2 regions of the Enterococcus sp. M-BR2 genome follow, and region 1 is predicted to be linked to the other one. Evidence: riboswitches for the same ligand, from Rfam matches in the RefSeq annotation. Region 1 holds a riboswitch; the other holds the start of a gene.

What was found. A riboswitch is a leader RNA that binds a small molecule or an ion and turns the genes downstream of it on or off. The one in region 1 is predicted to bind preQ1.
Region 2: it holds a riboswitch for preQ1, as region 1 does, so the genes downstream of both, AC1F25_RS01440 (nucleoside hydrolase) here and AC1F25_RS08420 (QueT transporter family protein) in region 1, are expected to answer to the same signal.

The regions. Positions count from the first base shown of each region.
Region 1 covers NZ_CM152743.1:1,720,083-1,728,783, reverse strand. The annotation lists gene AC1F25_RS08435 (histidine phosphatase family protein) at 1-544, shown strand, start outside; gene recD2 (SF1B family DNA helicase RecD2) at 564-3,134, shown strand; gene AC1F25_RS08425 (diacylglycerol/lipid kinase family protein) at 3,371-4,333, opposite strand; PreQ1 riboswitch class I at 4,873-4,919, shown strand; gene AC1F25_RS08420 (QueT transporter family protein) at 4,932-5,435, shown strand; gene cbpA (cyclic di-AMP binding protein CbpA) at 5,491-6,135, opposite strand; gene rpmG (50S ribosomal protein L33) at 6,297-6,449, shown strand; gene secE (preprotein translocase subunit SecE) at 6,470-6,640, shown strand; gene nusG (transcription termination/antitermination protein NusG) at 6,741-7,286, shown strand; gene AC1F25_RS08395 (alpha/beta fold hydrolase) at 7,345-8,244, shown strand; gene AC1F25_RS08390 (lactate oxidase) at 8,336-8,701, shown strand, end outside.
Region 2 covers NZ_CM152743.1:301,424-310,124, forward strand. The annotation lists gene eno (phosphopyruvate hydratase) at 1-1,174, shown strand, start outside; gene AC1F25_RS01420 (hypothetical protein) at 1,754-1,915, shown strand; gene AC1F25_RS01425 (hypothetical protein) at 1,903-2,280, shown strand; partial or broken gene AC1F25_RS01430 (ArgE/DapE family deacylase) at 2,500-3,639, shown strand; gene AC1F25_RS01435 (ECF transporter S component) at 3,703-4,278, opposite strand; gene AC1F25_RS01440 (nucleoside hydrolase) at 4,283-5,257, opposite strand; PreQ1 riboswitch class I at 5,281-5,325, opposite strand; gene AC1F25_RS01445 (alpha/beta hydrolase) at 5,540-6,508, shown strand; gene AC1F25_RS01450 (GNAT family N-acetyltransferase) at 6,621-6,899, shown strand; gene secG (preprotein translocase subunit SecG) at 7,017-7,253, shown strand; gene AC1F25_RS01460 (alpha/beta hydrolase) at 7,356-8,111, shown strand; gene rnr (ribonuclease R) at 8,114-8,701, shown strand, end outside.

The DNA of each region.
Region 1 (8,701 bases):
TGGGAAAAAAGTAAAATATGTTCCTTTTAAAGCAATTTATTCCAGTACAGCAAAACGAGCATGCGATACAGCAGAAGGTATCAACAAAGAGCTTGCTAGTCCGGTAGAGATTTTCTATACAGATAAACTGCGAGAACTAGGGCTAGGTACTTTAGAAGGACAATCAATCGATGAAATGTATCAGAAATACCCAGAGAATTTGCCGAATTTGCGTAATCACTTAGATCTATATGATCCTTCTCCTTTTCATGGAGAAACGATTGAATCAGCAATCACACGTATTGAAACTGTTGTAGCGGATGCGGTTGCTCAACATAAAAACGGACCTCTTTTATTCGTAGGTCATGGGGCCTCATTAACTGCTGCCATTCAATGGATGACAGGGAAAGAGCTAAGTGAGTTGCGGGAAATGGGCGGTTTGTTCAATAGCAGCCTGACGATTTTAGAGACTGAAGAGCCTTGCAAATTATTGCCGTATAAACTGAAAGTATGGAACCAAACAGATTTTTTAGGAACTGAAACAGCACCAGAACCTTTACTATAGAAGAAGGAGGCGGCTTCCGATGCAGCCAGAAGAAATGCCTTATTTCGTTGGTACAGTTGCCGCGATTTTTTTTCAAAATCCTAGTAATTTTTACAAAGTGCTTTTGGTACACATCAGCAAAACTACAGCTGATTACCGTGAAAAAGAGATTGTAGTTACCGGAAGCTTTGGCGATATTCAAGAAAATGAGACCTATCGTTTTTATGGAGAACTAGTGGATCACCCTAAATACGGAAGACAGCTTAAAGTCGAAAGATATGAGCAAGAAAAACCAACAACTGCGAATGGGATCGTAGCTTATCTTTCCAGCGAAAAATTCCCTGGGATCGGTAAGAAAACAGCAGAGAAAGTCGTCGAGTTGCTGGGAGAAGATGCTATCGAAAAAATCATTGCTGATCCTTCGGTATTAAAACAAATCGCTGGTTTAACGAAGCCAAAAAGAGAAATGCTTGCTGAAACGATTCGTCTAAATCACGGGATGGATCAAGTAATCATGGGATTGAATCGTTATGGATTCGGTAGTCAGTTAGCTTTCAGTATTTATCAGACCTATAAGAACGAGTCTTTGGATATCATCGAAGAAAATCCGTATCAGCTAGTCGAAGACATAGAAGGAATCGGGTTCAAACGCGCAGATAATCTAGCCGAACAAATCGGTATTGCAGCAGATTCACCTAGAAGAATCCGAGCAGCCATCTTGCATCAGATTTTTCAGCATGCTGTTCAAACAGGAGATACATACGTACCGGCGGAAACATTGCTTCAGCAAACCATCCGTATTTTAGAAACAAGTCGTCCAATAGAAATTCTGCCTGATCAGGTTGCTACTGTGATTATCCAGCTTGTTGAAGAAGGAAAAATCCAGCAAGAAGAAACGAATCTTTACGAAAACAGTTTGTATTTTTCTGAATGGGGTATCGGCAATTCCATCCAACGTCTGCTCAGCCGTAAAAAAGAAATCCATTATCCTGAAAAAGAAGTGCAGAAAAATATTCGGCGTATCGAAAAAATATTTGGTATACAGTATGGACCTTCGCAAGAACAAGCAATCGCTGAAGCCATCCGTTCTCCTCTATTTATTTTAACAGGAGGACCAGGTACGGGGAAAACTACTGTGATCAATGGGATCGTCAATCTTTTTGCAGAGTTGAATGGTCTGGAATTGGATCCGTCAAAATATACCCAAGAAATTTTTCCTATTCTGCTTGCAGCACCTACTGGCCGGGCAGCTAAACGAATGAACGAGACAACAGGTCTGCCTGCCAGTACAATCCATCGTTTACTTGGGCTGAATGGACGGGAAAAAACACCTTCAGTCAGCACGAAAGAATTAGAAGGCGGACTTTTGATCGTTGATGAGATGTCTATGGTCGATACATGGCTGGCTAACACATTATTCAAAGCGATTCCGACGAATATGCAGGTTATTCTAGTAGGGGATAAAGATCAGCTTCCTTCTGTCGGTCCTGGACAAGTGCTACATGACCTTTTGGAAATCGAACAAATTCCTAAAATGGAACTCAATCAGATTTATCGACAAGGTGATGGTTCTAGTATTATTCCTCTTGCCCATGAAATCAAAGAAGGACGTCTACCAAAAGATTTCACAAAGAATCAAAAAGATCGTTCCTATTTCCGAAGCGATGCTTATCAAATTGAACCCTTGATTTCTAAAATTGTGGAAAAAGCGAAAAATAAGGGATTCCGTGCACAAGATATCCAAGTATTAGCACCAATGTATCGGGGACCAGCAGGGATCGACGCGTTAAATAAAATGATGCAAGAGATATTCAATCCAGGGAGACCTGGGAAAAAGGAAGTACATTGGAACGACACCGTTTATCGGATAGGAGACAAAGTACTCCAGTTAGTCAATACTCCTGAATTGAATGTATTCAATGGAGATATGGGAGAAATCACGGGGATTATCTTGGCAAAAGATTCGGAAGATAAAGTGGATGAATTAGTTATCCAGTTTGATGCAAATGAGGTCACTTATAAAAGAAACGAGTGGAATAAAATTACTCTTTCTTATTGTTGTTCGATCCATAAATCACAGGGCAGTGAATTCAAAATGGTCATTTTGCCCATGGTTCATCAATATCAGCGAATGCTTCAGCGTAATCTACTCTACACGGCTGTTACTCGGAGTAAGGAACTGTTGATTTTGTTAGGGGAAGAGCAAGCGTATGCCACTTGTGTAGCGAATGAATCGGCAAGCCGAATGACTACGTTGAAATCAAGAATCATCGATAATGGAAAAATGACTATCACTCTGCGGACAAAACTAGCAGCTTATGAAGATTCTTTGATTGGAAATGATCCATTTGAAGATGGGACCTATACAAAAGAGTCGCAGGACATAAAAGAAAAGTTACCTATAAAAGACGACAGTGGAACGAATGAATCGAAAAACCAAGTAATGGAAACAGTGGAACCAGATCTATTTTCTTCATCGGTTGTAGAAGAAAAGAAAGAAGAGATAGAACCTGCTGTTCCCAAGGAGTTCGTTCTTACTGCAGAAGCGATTAATCAGAAATTAGTAGATCCAATGATTGGTATGGAAAACATTACACCGTATACATTATAAAAGAATCTGACGATACGTATGCGCTATTTGTCGGCAATATTGATCACTTAAAAAGCGGATGTGACACGACTTGTGCCTCATCCGCTTTTTGAAATTATTCTTGGTGACTTGTAGTGAAATTGTAGGCTCATGCCGTCTTGGTAAACGGTGTTCAAAAGACAGTTTCTTGGTATGAAGTCAAATTTTTGCAAAAATGTGAACAGGCATTTCCACAAAATTTTTCTACAAACTCGAAACTACTTGAAAAATAACTGGTTTTTTGTAGAAAATTGCAGATCAAAAGGACGAGGAGCGACATCTTCTCCATCTTCTTGACCATATTGCGGCGTTGGTGAAACGATTCGTAATCTGTTTGTTGTGTAGTGATGGAAATATTTCGATTTCAATTGTTTTTTCTGCATAAGTAAAAGGATAAGCCATATGATTTTAAAAATATTGATTCGTTCGACCATGACAAAATCAATGACTGGTTTAGTCGCATCTGCAGTTGGAGCGATTGCGATTCCTCCTCCAAAAAAAGGATGCTTCGTTGCTGTACATAAAAATGCATTTGAAAAACTTAACTGCTTTCCTCCTGCATCCACTAGAATTGGAAATCCTTTTTGAGTAAATAAAGTCCGGAGAATAGAGAACAAATACGAAAAAGAACCTAAGTTGTATTTGTTCAATCGTTCTTTTGTAGAAGAATGATTTGTCGCGTGGACGATAGCTGCGTCTAATCCAATACCAAAATTATTAACAGCTATTCCTTTTTTTTCACTTATTTTTTCTTCATAAGCCATTATATGGACTTTATCTGGTGATTGAGCTGCTAAAATCAGCTGAAGTGCTTTTTTAGGATTCTTAGGAAGTCCCGCTCCTCGAGCAAAATCATTTCCAGAGCCTGCTGGAATATAAGCGACAGGAAATTCAACTTCCATCTGATAGAAAGTATCAAGTACCTGATGCAAGGTTCCGTCTCCTCCTACGATGATCAAAAGAGGGAAAGTTTCGATTGTTTCCTGTTCTTCTGTCCAAGGTACTAATGTTTCTTTTGCCAGAATTTCAGCAATCTCCGCATCATGTCCTTTGTATTCACTGTAATGAAGGGTATAGTTGACATGTTTGTTTTTTAATATCGGCAAGATTTTTTCTGCTACTTTATGGCCGTTTCCACTGCCTGCCGATGGATTGATCAATAAATGATAATGGAATTTCATATTTTCCTCCTGCTATTCAATAAAACAAGATATTTTAATCATCCTGTTTGCTGGTTAACCAATAATTAGCAAGTTTTTTCTATTTTTGGAATGAAAGAAACTTGTTTTTACAAAAAAACACCTGTTACAAAATTAATTCTTGGTTATTATAGCAGAAGACTAGGAGAATGAAAAAGGTCTGGAGACCGAAACACACAAAAAAGCCTAGCAAGCGCATCATCCATTACTTACGTAAGGAGAAGTTCCAAGGTTCGGTATGTCCACTTAGACCTTCAGCTGCCTGCTAGACTATTCTCTAGTAAGAGGTTGCTCAAATTCCCACATCCTTTTTTATTTATTTAAGTTTCACAACAATTCTGTTTGTGCAGAACCTACTTCGTCTGCTTTACTGGGAATTCTTATGACCCCTTACATTTATCTTATACCATATTTTGAGACTTTTAGCAAACGTTTACATTTTTGCTTGTTTACTTTTTTCAAAAGTAGATAAGACAGATTGAAATAGATGAAAAGTCTGTTATAATTATTGTTTGTTTCACATAATCGCGGTTCATCAACCATCCCGCGTTAAAAAAACTAGGAGAAATGAGGAGAGAAAATGCAAAAAACGAAAAGCAGACAACGGTTGTCCGTAATCGTTGTCAATGGTATCATCATGGCTCTTTATCTAGCGCTAACTATTTTAGTTGCGCCTGTATCCTCAGGGCCAATCCAGTTTCGTATTTCAGAAAGTTTGAATCATTTAGTTGTCTTTAACCGTAAATTACTTTGGGGAGTTTTGGGCGGGGTCATCGTCTATAATGCCTTCTTTGGATTTGGTATCATGGATGTGGTTTTTGGTGGTGGCCAAACATTGCTTTCTTTAGGTCTGACAGCTTTGCTGCAAAACAAAGTGAAAAATGTAAAGATGCGTTTAGTATTGAACACGATCTTCTTTACTATCAGCATGGGATTGATTGCTTACATGCTAGTTCCGACAGGTGGCCAAGCATTTTGGACAACCTATGGTACACTTGCATTAAGCGAGTTCATCATCATGGCTGTTTCAGCACCACTGATGTATTATTTAGATCGTTCGCTTGATTTTGAAAAGCGTGTCTAATTGTAAAAAAACGACAAAAGAAAGCAGCTGAGCTGTATTTCTTTTGTCATTTTTATTATGCTTCTTGGTTTTGCAAATTTTCGATTTCTACCACTTTATAATTCTTTTTCTCTAAGTGGTTGATGATCGTTTCACATACTTTCGGTTCAGTGTTCGCCGGCAGCGTAATCAATGTACGTCGGATGTATTCGTCTTTTTCAATATCAAGAGTAATGCAGCTGGCAATGCTACTGTATTTTGAAATGATTTTTGCGATAGCAGCCAGATCTCCTTGCTTTCCTGTAGAAGCAATTGTCAGCACATAGCTTCCTTGTTCTACGCTCCAAGATTGAGAGAGCATATTAAGTAATGTGCTATGTGTCAAAATACCATAAAAATGATTTTCACTGTCAAGGACAGCAATATAAGGAAGCTCTTTGATCGTAAAGAATACTTTGAAGAAAGAAGTATCCAGATAAATGAACTTTGTGGCATTTTTCAAAAGATGAGTGACAGGAAGCTTCATATCACCGCCGTTTGCTTTATGACGATAGATGTGCATTTTGTAAATATTTCCACGGAAAATATTCCCTGAAGAATCTAAGATCGGTACACAACGGTATCCGGAAGTTTCTAAAATTTTTAATGCTTCTTCTAATGTACTAGTCTCTGTAACGGTTGTCAGATCTTTTTTCTTATATACAAGTGTTTTTAATAGCATCGCTATACCTCCAATTGTCTCATTTTAGCTTAATTTCAAATTAATCATATCATAATTTTATCTAAAACAATAGATAGTTTATTTCACAAATTGACAAGTAAAAAGTTACGTGATACTGTTATTAAGTATAAGTCTGATTCTCAGCAAGGGGGCAGAAGTAAATGGCAAAGAAAAAAGCAGCACTCGCTTGTTCCGTTTGTGGGTCTCGTAACTACACAAAATCAGTCAGTGAAGGAAAAAGCGGTGAACGTTTAGAAATCAACAAATTTTGTAAATATTGTAATCAATATACATTACATAAAGAAACGAAATAAACAGCAAAGGAGGGTGTCTCATGAAATTTCTAAAAAGCGTAAAAGATGAAATCAAACAAGTAACTTGGCCAAACAGAAAACAACTTCGTAAAGATACGTTGGTAGTTATCGAAACTTCTATTCTTTTCGGGTTGATGTTTTACGTAATGGATACAGCAATCCAAAGTTTATTTGGCTGGATCTTAAAATAACTCGCTAGCCACAACGTGCTTTTAGTGCTATAATGAAGCGAAAGAAAAACTTCGGGTGTACTGAGGTTTTTTTATTTTACAATGAAATGAGGAGCCTTCAATGGAATCTTTTGAAAAAAACTGGTATGTCTTGCATACATATTCAGGATATGAAAACAAAGTAAAAGCAAATATCGAATCTCGTGCGCAAAGTATGAAAATGGCCGACTTTATTTTCCGTGTCGTTGTTCCTGAAGAAAAAGAAACAGAAGTCAAAAATGGGAAAGAGAAAGAAATCGTTCATAAAACATTTCCAGGATATGTTCTTGTTGAAATGATCATGACAGACGCTTCCTGGTATGTTGTCCGTAACACACCAGGCGTGACAGGATTCGTTGGTTCACACGGAGCTGGAAGCAAACCAGCACCACTACTTCCAGAAGAAGTCAATCATATCTTGCGTTCTATCGGCATGAGTCTACGACAAAATGATTTAGAAGTAGAAGTTGGCGAAGTTGTGAAAATCATCGAAGGCGCATTTGCGGGATTAGAAGGACAAGTAACAGAAGTTGACGGAGAAAAAGAAAAATTGAAAGTCAACATCGATATGTTTGGTCGTGAAACAAGTACAGAACTTGATTTCGATCAAGTAGATAAAATCGATTAATAAAGAGACTTGAAATGTCGATCATACGATTGACCTTTCAAGTCTTTCTTTTTTCTATATGGAAAGGAAGAGGCGAATGACAAATCGAATCAAAAATGTATGCAAACATGCGGCTACAGCAGCTTTAGTGCTTATCAGCTTGTTTGCGATAAGTGGTTGCCAGACGACGAAGACTACTGCAGTTTCTGATAAAGAAAAAACGGTAGAATCCAGTAAAGTGATAGAAAAAACCACTATTCCAACACTTTTTTTCCATGGCTACAGCGGGACAGAAAATTCCTTTAAAGGGATGTTGCAACGTTTGGAAAAAAATCAAAAAGCAGTAAAAGAATTGGTTCTAATAGTAGAAGCCGATGGACAAATACAAGCAGAAGGAGACTTATCTGGAAAAGCAGACAATCCGATGGTCCAAGTATTGTTTGCAGATAATAAAAACAACGAGTGGAATCAAGCAGAATGGATCAAATCTTGTCTTTTGTATCTGAAAGAAAACTATAGCATAGACAAAGTCAACATCGTGGGACATTCAATGGGAGGAGTTAGCGCGTTACGCTATTTAGGAACATATGGACAGGATACGTCATTGCCGCAAGTTCAGACATTTACGGCAATTGGTGCACCTTTTAATGATTTTGTCGATGACAGTGGGCAATCTCTGACAGAGGAGTTAGCAATGGGTCCTGCTGTTGTTTCTAGCCGCTATCAAGATTATCAGCAAATAATCGGAAATATGCCTACAACTACTCGATTTTTCCTGATTGCCGGACAATTGGACGAAGCAGACTTGAGTGATGGGACAGTACCGTTAAACAGTGCATTAGCTGTCTATGTGTTGTTGAAACAACACGGAAATGAAGTAGAAGAAAAAATAGTAAAAGGCGAAAATGCCGCTCATAGTATGCTTCATGAAAACCAAGAAGTAGATCAGCTTGTTAGTCGATTTGTTTGGAATGAATAGCAAGAAAAGGATCCGAGAGTAAATGTTTGCTTACTTTTTGTAAGAATAGTATGATTTACATGTAATCAAGAAGATGAAAGAAGGATCTACTATGACTTATCATACAAGTAATGAAGAACATCCAATCGATATTGTAAACATTGCTTCACTAGAAGGTCGTGTAAAAGAGCGAATGGAAGCAGGAGCTTTTGGCTATATTCGCGGTGGTTCTGAAGATGAGTGGACGATGAAAGAAAATACGACTTCTTTTAATGCAAAAAAAATCATGGCACGGATATTACGCGGAATCGACTCAGCAGATTTGCATACATCAGTTTTTGGAATTGAATTAGACACACCGATTATCCAAGCGCCATCAGCGGCCCAAGGATTGGCGCATGAAAAAGGGGAAGCTGATACAGCTAAAGGGGTAGCTGCTGCTGGATCAATCTTTTCCATCAGCACTTATGCGAATACG
Region 2 (8,701 bases), 1.1 Mb from region 1:
AACTGGTGAATACGAAGCAGTTGAATTACGTGACGGAGACAAAGCTCGTTATGGCGGTAAAGGTGTAACTAAAGCTGTCGACAACGTAAACAACATCATTGCTGAAGCAATCATTGGCTACGATGTTCGTGACCAAATGGCTATCGACAAAGCTATGATCGCTTTAGACGGAACTCCTAACAAAGGTAAATTAGGTGCGAACGCTATTTTAGGTGTTTCTATCGCTGTTGCACGTGCAGCTGCTGACTACCTAGAAGTACCTTTATACCACTACCTAGGCGGATTCAACACGAAAGTATTGCCAACACCAATGATGAACATCATTAACGGCGGATCACATGCTGATAACTCAATCGACTTCCAAGAATTCATGATCATGCCTGTTGGCGCTCCAACATTCAAAGAAGCTCTACGTATGGGTGCTGAAGTATTCCATGCATTAGCTTCAATCTTGAAAGCTCGCGGATTAGCAACTTCTGTTGGTGACGAAGGTGGATTTGCTCCAAACCTTGGTTCAAACGAAGAAGGTTTCGAAGTAATCATCGAAGCAATCGAAAAAGCTGGCTATGTACCTGGTAAAGACGTTGTTCTTGCTATGGATGCTGCTTCTTCAGAATTCTATGACAAAGAAAAAGGCGTTTACGTACTAGCTGACTCAGGCGAAGGTGAAAAAACAACTGACGAAATGATCAAATTCTACGAAGAATTAGTTTCTAAATATCCAATCATCTCAATCGAAGACGGATTAGACGAAAACGACTGGGACGGATTCAAGAAATTAACTGACGTATTAGGCGACAAAGTTCAATTAGTTGGTGACGACTTGTTCGTAACAAACACTCAAAAATTATCTGAAGGTATCGAAAAAGGAATTGCTAACTCAATCCTTATCAAAGTGAACCAAATCGGTACATTAACAGAAACTTTCGAAGCTATCGAAATGGCTAAAGAAGCTGGCTACACAGCAGTTGTATCTCACCGTTCTGGTGAAACAGAAGATTCAACAATCTCTGATATCGCTGTTGCAACAAACGCTGGTCAAATCAAAACAGGTTCTCTATCACGTACTGACCGTATTGCTAAATACAATCAATTACTACGTATCGAAGACCAACTTGGTGAAGTTGCAGAATACAAAGGTTTGAAATCTTTCTACAACTTGAAAAACAAATAATTCTTTTCTAATGAAGATACATGATCGACCGATTGAAAGATAGACGAGCATGATCACTTAGTTAAGTAATCAGACTCTCTACCTGCTGATTTCAGCAAGTAGAGAGTTTTTTTGTTGTGAAAATCATTTGATGAATAAATCTCTTTTTTAAGAACAGAAAAATCGGGAGAGTACATAAATTATTATAATAACAACTGTTTATTTATATGTATCACATAAACCCTATTATATAAATATCCATATTTATTAAAAATAACTCATAATTTTATTTTTGTAACTGGCTTCTGTATATAATATTTACAAATATCGATACGAGATAATCGTATCGAAAAAAATCAGTTATCAAGAGATAACATCGTATAGGACCTTTTAAGGATAGAACAATAAGAGAGGAGGAAGCAGTCTTCGTTTCATTCATATCCTTTTACGCTCGGATAGGATGATTCTCTTCAAAAAGGGGATGGCAATCTTCCTCTTTCGATAAAAATCATTTGAACAGGGAGACAGAAAAATGAAAAAATTTTAGATAATTACAATGATAAAAATTATAAATATGGGATAACTACAAATATTTTTGGGATGGATCCGACTTACTGTTCTAAAATCGTCTGGCAAGCTTATTGGTATGCTTCGGCTGCTGTGCAGGTAGGAGGAATGTATCAGCCGCTTATTGCTTTGCCATACGATCTTCCTGATTATTTTGATGAAAGAGCGATCCATATCTTAACATGGGAGAATTGATGATGAGAAGGAGGATTTCTAAAAAAAGAAATTACTGTTCTAAGATTTTTATTTCGATAGGTTTACTGTTAGGGGGTACATGGCTCTATCAATTTCCAATCAAGAAACATATAGCTACACGAGCACTGTATCAATTATTAGAGGAGGAATACCAATTAACCGATTATGATATTTTTATTTCAAGAGTGGTGAAAGATACGAAAAGTGGTAGAGGCGGTGTCAGTATTTTTTTCATGGTAAGGAGTAGTTTGTATGAATATGAGTATGACTACTCTCTTGAAGAAAATAATTGGCTACGTGGTTATTACGTAAGGAGGGGTAATTATAGATCATGTGATACTCTTATTTTCAATGATGAGGAATAAAATGATTTGACTACAGAAGAACAGTTCAACAAAGTAGCTTCTCTTGTTTTTTTACTTGGTTGGATTTACTAGCGTAGAGGCAAGATTTTGAACGCCATTTACTTGGAAAAGGGGAATGTGACGCTGCTTTTGTCACGCCCTTTTTTTCTGTGGCCTCTCTTATTTGAAAATCTAGGCGTACTCCAATACAATAAAAAGAAACGGCAAGGAGAAGATTAGATGAAAAAAGAAGAAAAAATTGCGATTTTACAAGAGATTATCCGAATAAAATCAGTGAATGGAAACGAAGGCGAAGTAGCAGCTTATTTGAATAAGCTTTTGGAAAAACATGGCATAATAGGAGAACTCGTTTCTTACAGTAATGGTAGAGATAATCTGATTGCTCAATTCCAAAAAGGGCAATCAGGAAAAGTGTTAGGCCTATCTGGTCATATGGATGTCGTGGCGGCGGGGAATGAATCGTCTTGGACCTATGCGCCCTTTGCAGCAGAAATCCATGGGAATCGTTTGTACGGACGTGGTGCTACAGATATGAAGAGTGGCTTGGCGGCAATGGTGATTGCCATGATCGAACTCAAAGAGTCAGGAAAACCATTTAACGGAACAGTCAAATTATTAGCCACTGTCGGAGAAGAAGTGGGTGAATTAGGTGGGGAACAGCTCACGAAAGCTGGTTATGTGGATGACTTAGATGCCTTGATCATCGGAGAGCCAACTAATTACAGTTTGATGTATACACACATGGGATAAATCAACTATACGGTCATCTCGCACGGAAAAGAAGCGCATAGCTCTATGCCAGACCAAGGCTATAATGCGATCAATCATCTAAATGAATTTATTACGAAAGCAAATGCTGAAATGAATCACCTCGCTGAAACAATCGAGAATCCCGTCTTAGGAAAAACAATCCATAATGTCACGTTGATTAGTGGCGGAAATCAAGTAAACAGCATTCCGAGCCTCGCGCAGCTTCAAGGGAACATCCGATCGATTCCTGAATATCCAAATGATAAAATCATTGCATTACTGCAATCAATCGTCAAGAAATTGAATCAAGAGACAGACTACCATTTGGAATTGACGATCGATTACAACAAAATACCTGTCAAAGCTGATCCAGATTCTCCTTTGATTCATTGCATTCAGCAACAATTCAGTCAGCCATTACCTTTAGTTGGAGCGGCAGCAACCACAGATGCAGCCGAATTTACGAAAGCTGACCACTCCTTTGACTTTGTCGTCTTTGGACCTGGTGTCGTTACTTTGCCTCATCAAATAGATGAGTATGTCGAGCTCGATAATTATTTAGATATGATCGAAAAATATCAAGCTATTATTTTATCCTACTTAGCGTAAGTTTTTTAATAGATGAAAAACAGAGCCAGATGAGCAACTTTTTGCTCATCTGGCTCTGTTTGTTCATCCTATTTTTCTCTTGGAATATATCAAGCGCTGCGGCAACATAGTGATGACTAATGAAACAACGACGACAGATAGCAGACGGTCAAGGTAGTCTGTGCCTGCCTGTACCAAGATCACACTGATGGTTTGATCGAAACCTAACCCATGTAATAATTGGACGATCATGCTAGACCCTGAGGAAGTGATTCCGCCAAATAACTGAACGGTAATGATCGAAGAGACGATCGTTCCAGGTACAGACAAAATCAAAGCGAGTAATAAGAGTTTCAAACGTTTTTTATCTTTGTCGAGATACCTTGGTAAAATCAATCCAGCCAACAAACCTGTGAGGATTTGGATCGGTGAATAATACAGTGAAAAAATATCTGTAGTCACCCCACTTAATACACCGCTGGATAGTCCTGTCAACATTCCTGGTATGGGACCAAGTAACGCGCCAGCAAAAATCGTTCCAATAGAGTCTAGATAGATTGGCAAACGAAGCCATAAAGCAATCGTTCCTCCAACATAATTGATCCCAATACACAAAGCCATCATTGTAAGTACGCGAGTTGCCATCTTGTTTTTATTCATTTTGTTAACCCATCTTTAACCTTTCCAAATCTTTCATAATCGTTTCTTCTTGTGCATTTAAAAGAACGGTTAAAAACTTTTGGAAAAAAAGACGAGTATCTACTTTTATCATAATTTTACTGTTAGCAGATTTCTGCCAAAATTCATAACGATCAACCAATGTTTGTCCGCGACTTATTCCTTGAGTTTCTACAGCAGTGAAGCTTTTAAAGCCTTCACAGATGGACTCATCGATAAAATAAGCAACAGCTAACGGATCATTGATGACACATCCTAAGATTCTTTCTTGTTTCCAGTGAAAGTCAAAATAAAAACGAGTGATCGCTTTTAGATACTCTCCCTCTTCAGGATTCATTTGGCAGCAATATTCAAGGATAGTCGGTGTCAAGACGATTTCTCTTGTCACATCTAACCCAACCATTTCTATCGGTTGTTTGAGCTTTTCGAATACATAAGAAGCTGCTTCAGGATCACACCAGTAATTGTATTCAGCAACTGGTGAACAGTTACCATGGACTTTGTAAGTTCCGCCCATTGAGACAAAACGATCCATATGTTTCCCAACAGATGGGTTGTTTTTCAAAGCAGAAGCGATATTGGTCAAAGGCCCCAAAGCAATGACTGATGTATCTGTTTTTTCTTTGAAATAATCAGTCAGAAAATCAACTGCATGGAGCGATTCTGCCTGTTTGGCTAAGACCATCGGGAAATTTGTGTCCCCTAATCCATCCAACCCATGAGTGTCTTGCGCACTAATGAAAGGTTGCTTCAAAGGTTTTCCCATTCCTTGATAAACAGGGATATCTAAACGATCACAGCGTTCCAAACATTTCAGCACATTCTGCGTACCGATATCTACAGGGACATTCCCACAAACGACGGTAATAGCAACTACTTCGATATCAGGGGATTTGACAGCTAGTGATAAAGCTAAAGTGTCGTCGATCCCTGGATCGCAATCAATAATTACTTTTCGCATTATTTCCAATCTCCTTTCTTTAGAGATACTTAGTTTTTTATTCTGGGAAGTTTCCGAACCAGTCCAAGACGAGCGTCTTGTTTATAATGCACGAAATTAGTATACTGGCTTTTATTGTGAATGTAAATGCTCTCTTACAAGTAAATCTATTGAGAAGAACTTTAAGTAAATGATACAATGAAAAGGAAATGGAATTTACGTGTGCCGAAGAAAAAGAATCCTATTGATCGGTATATTGTATAATAAATAGATTATAGTTTGGCAGAAAGCGGCGGGTGTACGATGGTTATTTTTTATTTCATTCTTATTCTGATAATTATAGGAATCAGTTACCATTTTCTTTCTTATTTTTATGCAAAGAAATTAGTAAGAGCGGGAGTACAGAGAGGCTATGACTGGTATGAAGACACTGGGCACCGCTTGATGGATCCTGCTGCAGTCACGTCAGTAGAAAAAAAGCGGCAAAAATTAGAAGAAGAATGTGAAAGCTTCTGGGAACAAGGAATACCGAAAACGATCAAAAGTTATGACGGGTTGAAACTAGCTGGACAGATGTTCCTCCAACCAACTCAGCAGAATAAATGGGTCATTTGTGTACATGATTATCGAAGTACAGGGAAAAGAGATATGTCTCATATAGGTAAAAGATATGCAGAGAAAGGATTCAACGTTCTTATACCCGATTTACGTGCGCATGGAGAAAGTGAAGGAGAAATCATCGGAATGGGATGGCTAGACCGGCTAGATTTAATTGCATGGATCCAACTCATCTTAGATGAACAACCAGATGCATCCATTATTTTGCACGGGGGTTCAATGGGCGCTTCTACAATTATGATGGCAAGTGGTGAAAAGCTTCCATCTGCAGTCAAAGGATTTATCTTAGACAGCGGATATGTTTCTGTTTATGCGGAATTTCGGTACATGTTAAGTAAAATCACGGTCTTTCCTAAAAAAATGATCATGAGATATGCGAATCACTATGCTCAGAAATACGCAGGTTATTCTTTAAAGCAAGCATCAGCTACAAGACAGCTTGGTAGTAACCATTTGCCTTTGTTAGTCATCCATGGTGAAAGAGATCATTTTGTTCCTACAGAAGCAGCATACACGATTCAAAACGCTACGGCAGGGGATAAAGCATTACTGCTTGTTCCAGAAGCAGAACATTTGGAAGCATCGATGAAAGATCCGAAAACCTATTGGACAGTGATTTTTTCATTTATTGAACAAAGAATAACGATGGATTGATTTTCTCTTCCTTTTTGTAAGCAATCCGAGGATAAATAATTGTTTATAGACCATGAGACTGTTAAAATAAGGTAGGAATAAAAAAATATCAGTTATTTGAGGAGTGCGGCATATGGAAATCAAAGAGGAAAAAAATCGTCTTGCTTTATTCAATGATGAGCAACAAGAAATCGGAGAAATGACATGGTCGGATGCGGGGCCAGACATCATGATCATTGACCATACATTTGTCGATCCAGCATATCGTGGTCAAAAATTAGCTGAAAAGCTAGTGTATACTGGAGTAGAACTAGCAAGACGAGAGGGGAAAAAGATCATCCCTTTATGCCCTTACGCAAAAAAAGAGTTTGAGAAGAAACCAGAGTATCATGACGTCTTACGCCAATCATAATAATAACAGCTGAAAGATTTGCACTTTCAGCTGTTTTTCCATTTATATAGAGTTGTCACGGAGTTTTATCTATGATAAAGTTAAAGAGACGATATCTTTTGGGAAGGAGGCTGCTATATGTATAATTTAATTTTGGGAATCGTGATCGTTTTATCGATTGTTATGGTCATTGCGATTATGATGCAGCCAAGCAAGCAAAATAGTGCAGCGAGTGCATTTACCGGCGGTGCGGATCAACTATTCGGCAAACAAAAAGCTCGCGGCTTTGAAGCTGTCATGCAGCGATCAACTGCAGTCATGGGAGCTGTCTGGATGATCTTATTATTTGTCCTAGCATTTTTATCTTCGAAGTAGTCGAATAAGCCTCTCGCACAACGGCGGGCGGCTTTTTTTATTGCAAAGAGAACGCTTAAGAAGAAGTTATGAAAGAAACTATGGTAAAATGAGGCGAAAGAGGTGAAACGAGTGAAACAATTACCAAAACCCCTTTATGCAAAACATGGAAAACGAGCAGTTTTGCTGCTTCATGCGTACTCAGGAAGTCCAAATGATGTCCGGATGCTCGCACGGTTTTTAGAAAAAGCAGATTATACAGTCTATGCGCCGCTATTTAAAGGACATGGAACGATGGAGCCATATGATATCTTGCAAGAAAAAGCAGAAAGCTGGTGGGCAGATACTAAAAAAGCTATCCATTTTTTACAGTCTGAACAGTTTTCTGATATTGCCGTATTGGGATTATCGATGGGTGGCATCTTTGCTGTACGGGCACTAGAAGAAGAATCAGTAATTGGCGGCGGTTTTTTCTGTTCGCCCCTGTCTCCTGTAGAAACAAACGTGCCTGAAAATTTTGAAAAATATGTACGTCAAGTGCTGAAGATAGCAGGCAAATCAGAAAAAGAAATCAATGAAAAAGCTGTGTCTTACCGCTCGTTAGCTGAACATCAATTAATGGATATACAAGACCAAGCAGCAATCGCAGAAAGTAGACTATCAGATATCCAACAGCCAATATTTTTAGCTCAAGCTGGGAAAGATGAAATGATCGACCCAAATGGTGTATTTGAAACGGCACGCAAATTGAGCCGCCAACGGGTGACACTTCAATGGTATCCTGAAAGCGGTCATGTGATTACAGTTGGCACAGCAAGACGCGAATTAGAAAAAGACGTGTTGGAATTTTTAGAAAAATTACCTTGGAATGAGGAATAAATATGACAAAAGAAACAATAAAAGAGAAAATTCTCTTTTTCATGGAAAGCAGTCGCAAACGTAGTTTTTCTATGGAAGAAATCGCTGAAGGTCTAGGCTTTCAAAAAAGCGATGATTTTAAATTACTAGTACAAACGATTGCTCAAATGGAAAGAGAACAGAGTATCGTTTTCAATAAAAAAGGAAAAGTCAAACTTCCTTTAAAACCGATCTTGGTCGAAGGGACATTTCGGGCAAATGAACGAGGATTTGGATTTGTAACGATTGATCCCGAAGAAGATGATATCTATATCCCGAAAGAAGCGACTGGCTTTGCAATGGATGGGGATACCGTAGCAATTGATATCATGAAGCGAGCAAATACAGATATGGATCGCGGAGCAGAGGGAAAAGTAGTGGAGATTCGAGACCGAGCGACTACTCAGTTAGCCGGAGAATTTGTTGCTTATTCAGACGAAGAGATACAGGAAACGGATCTTTATGGTGTGGTCATCCCGAAAGATAGAAAGCTTAACCAATTCAAAGTGTATGCTGCGGCAGAGGGAGTTCGTCCAGTTGACGGAAGTATTGTATTGATCGAACTGACCCAT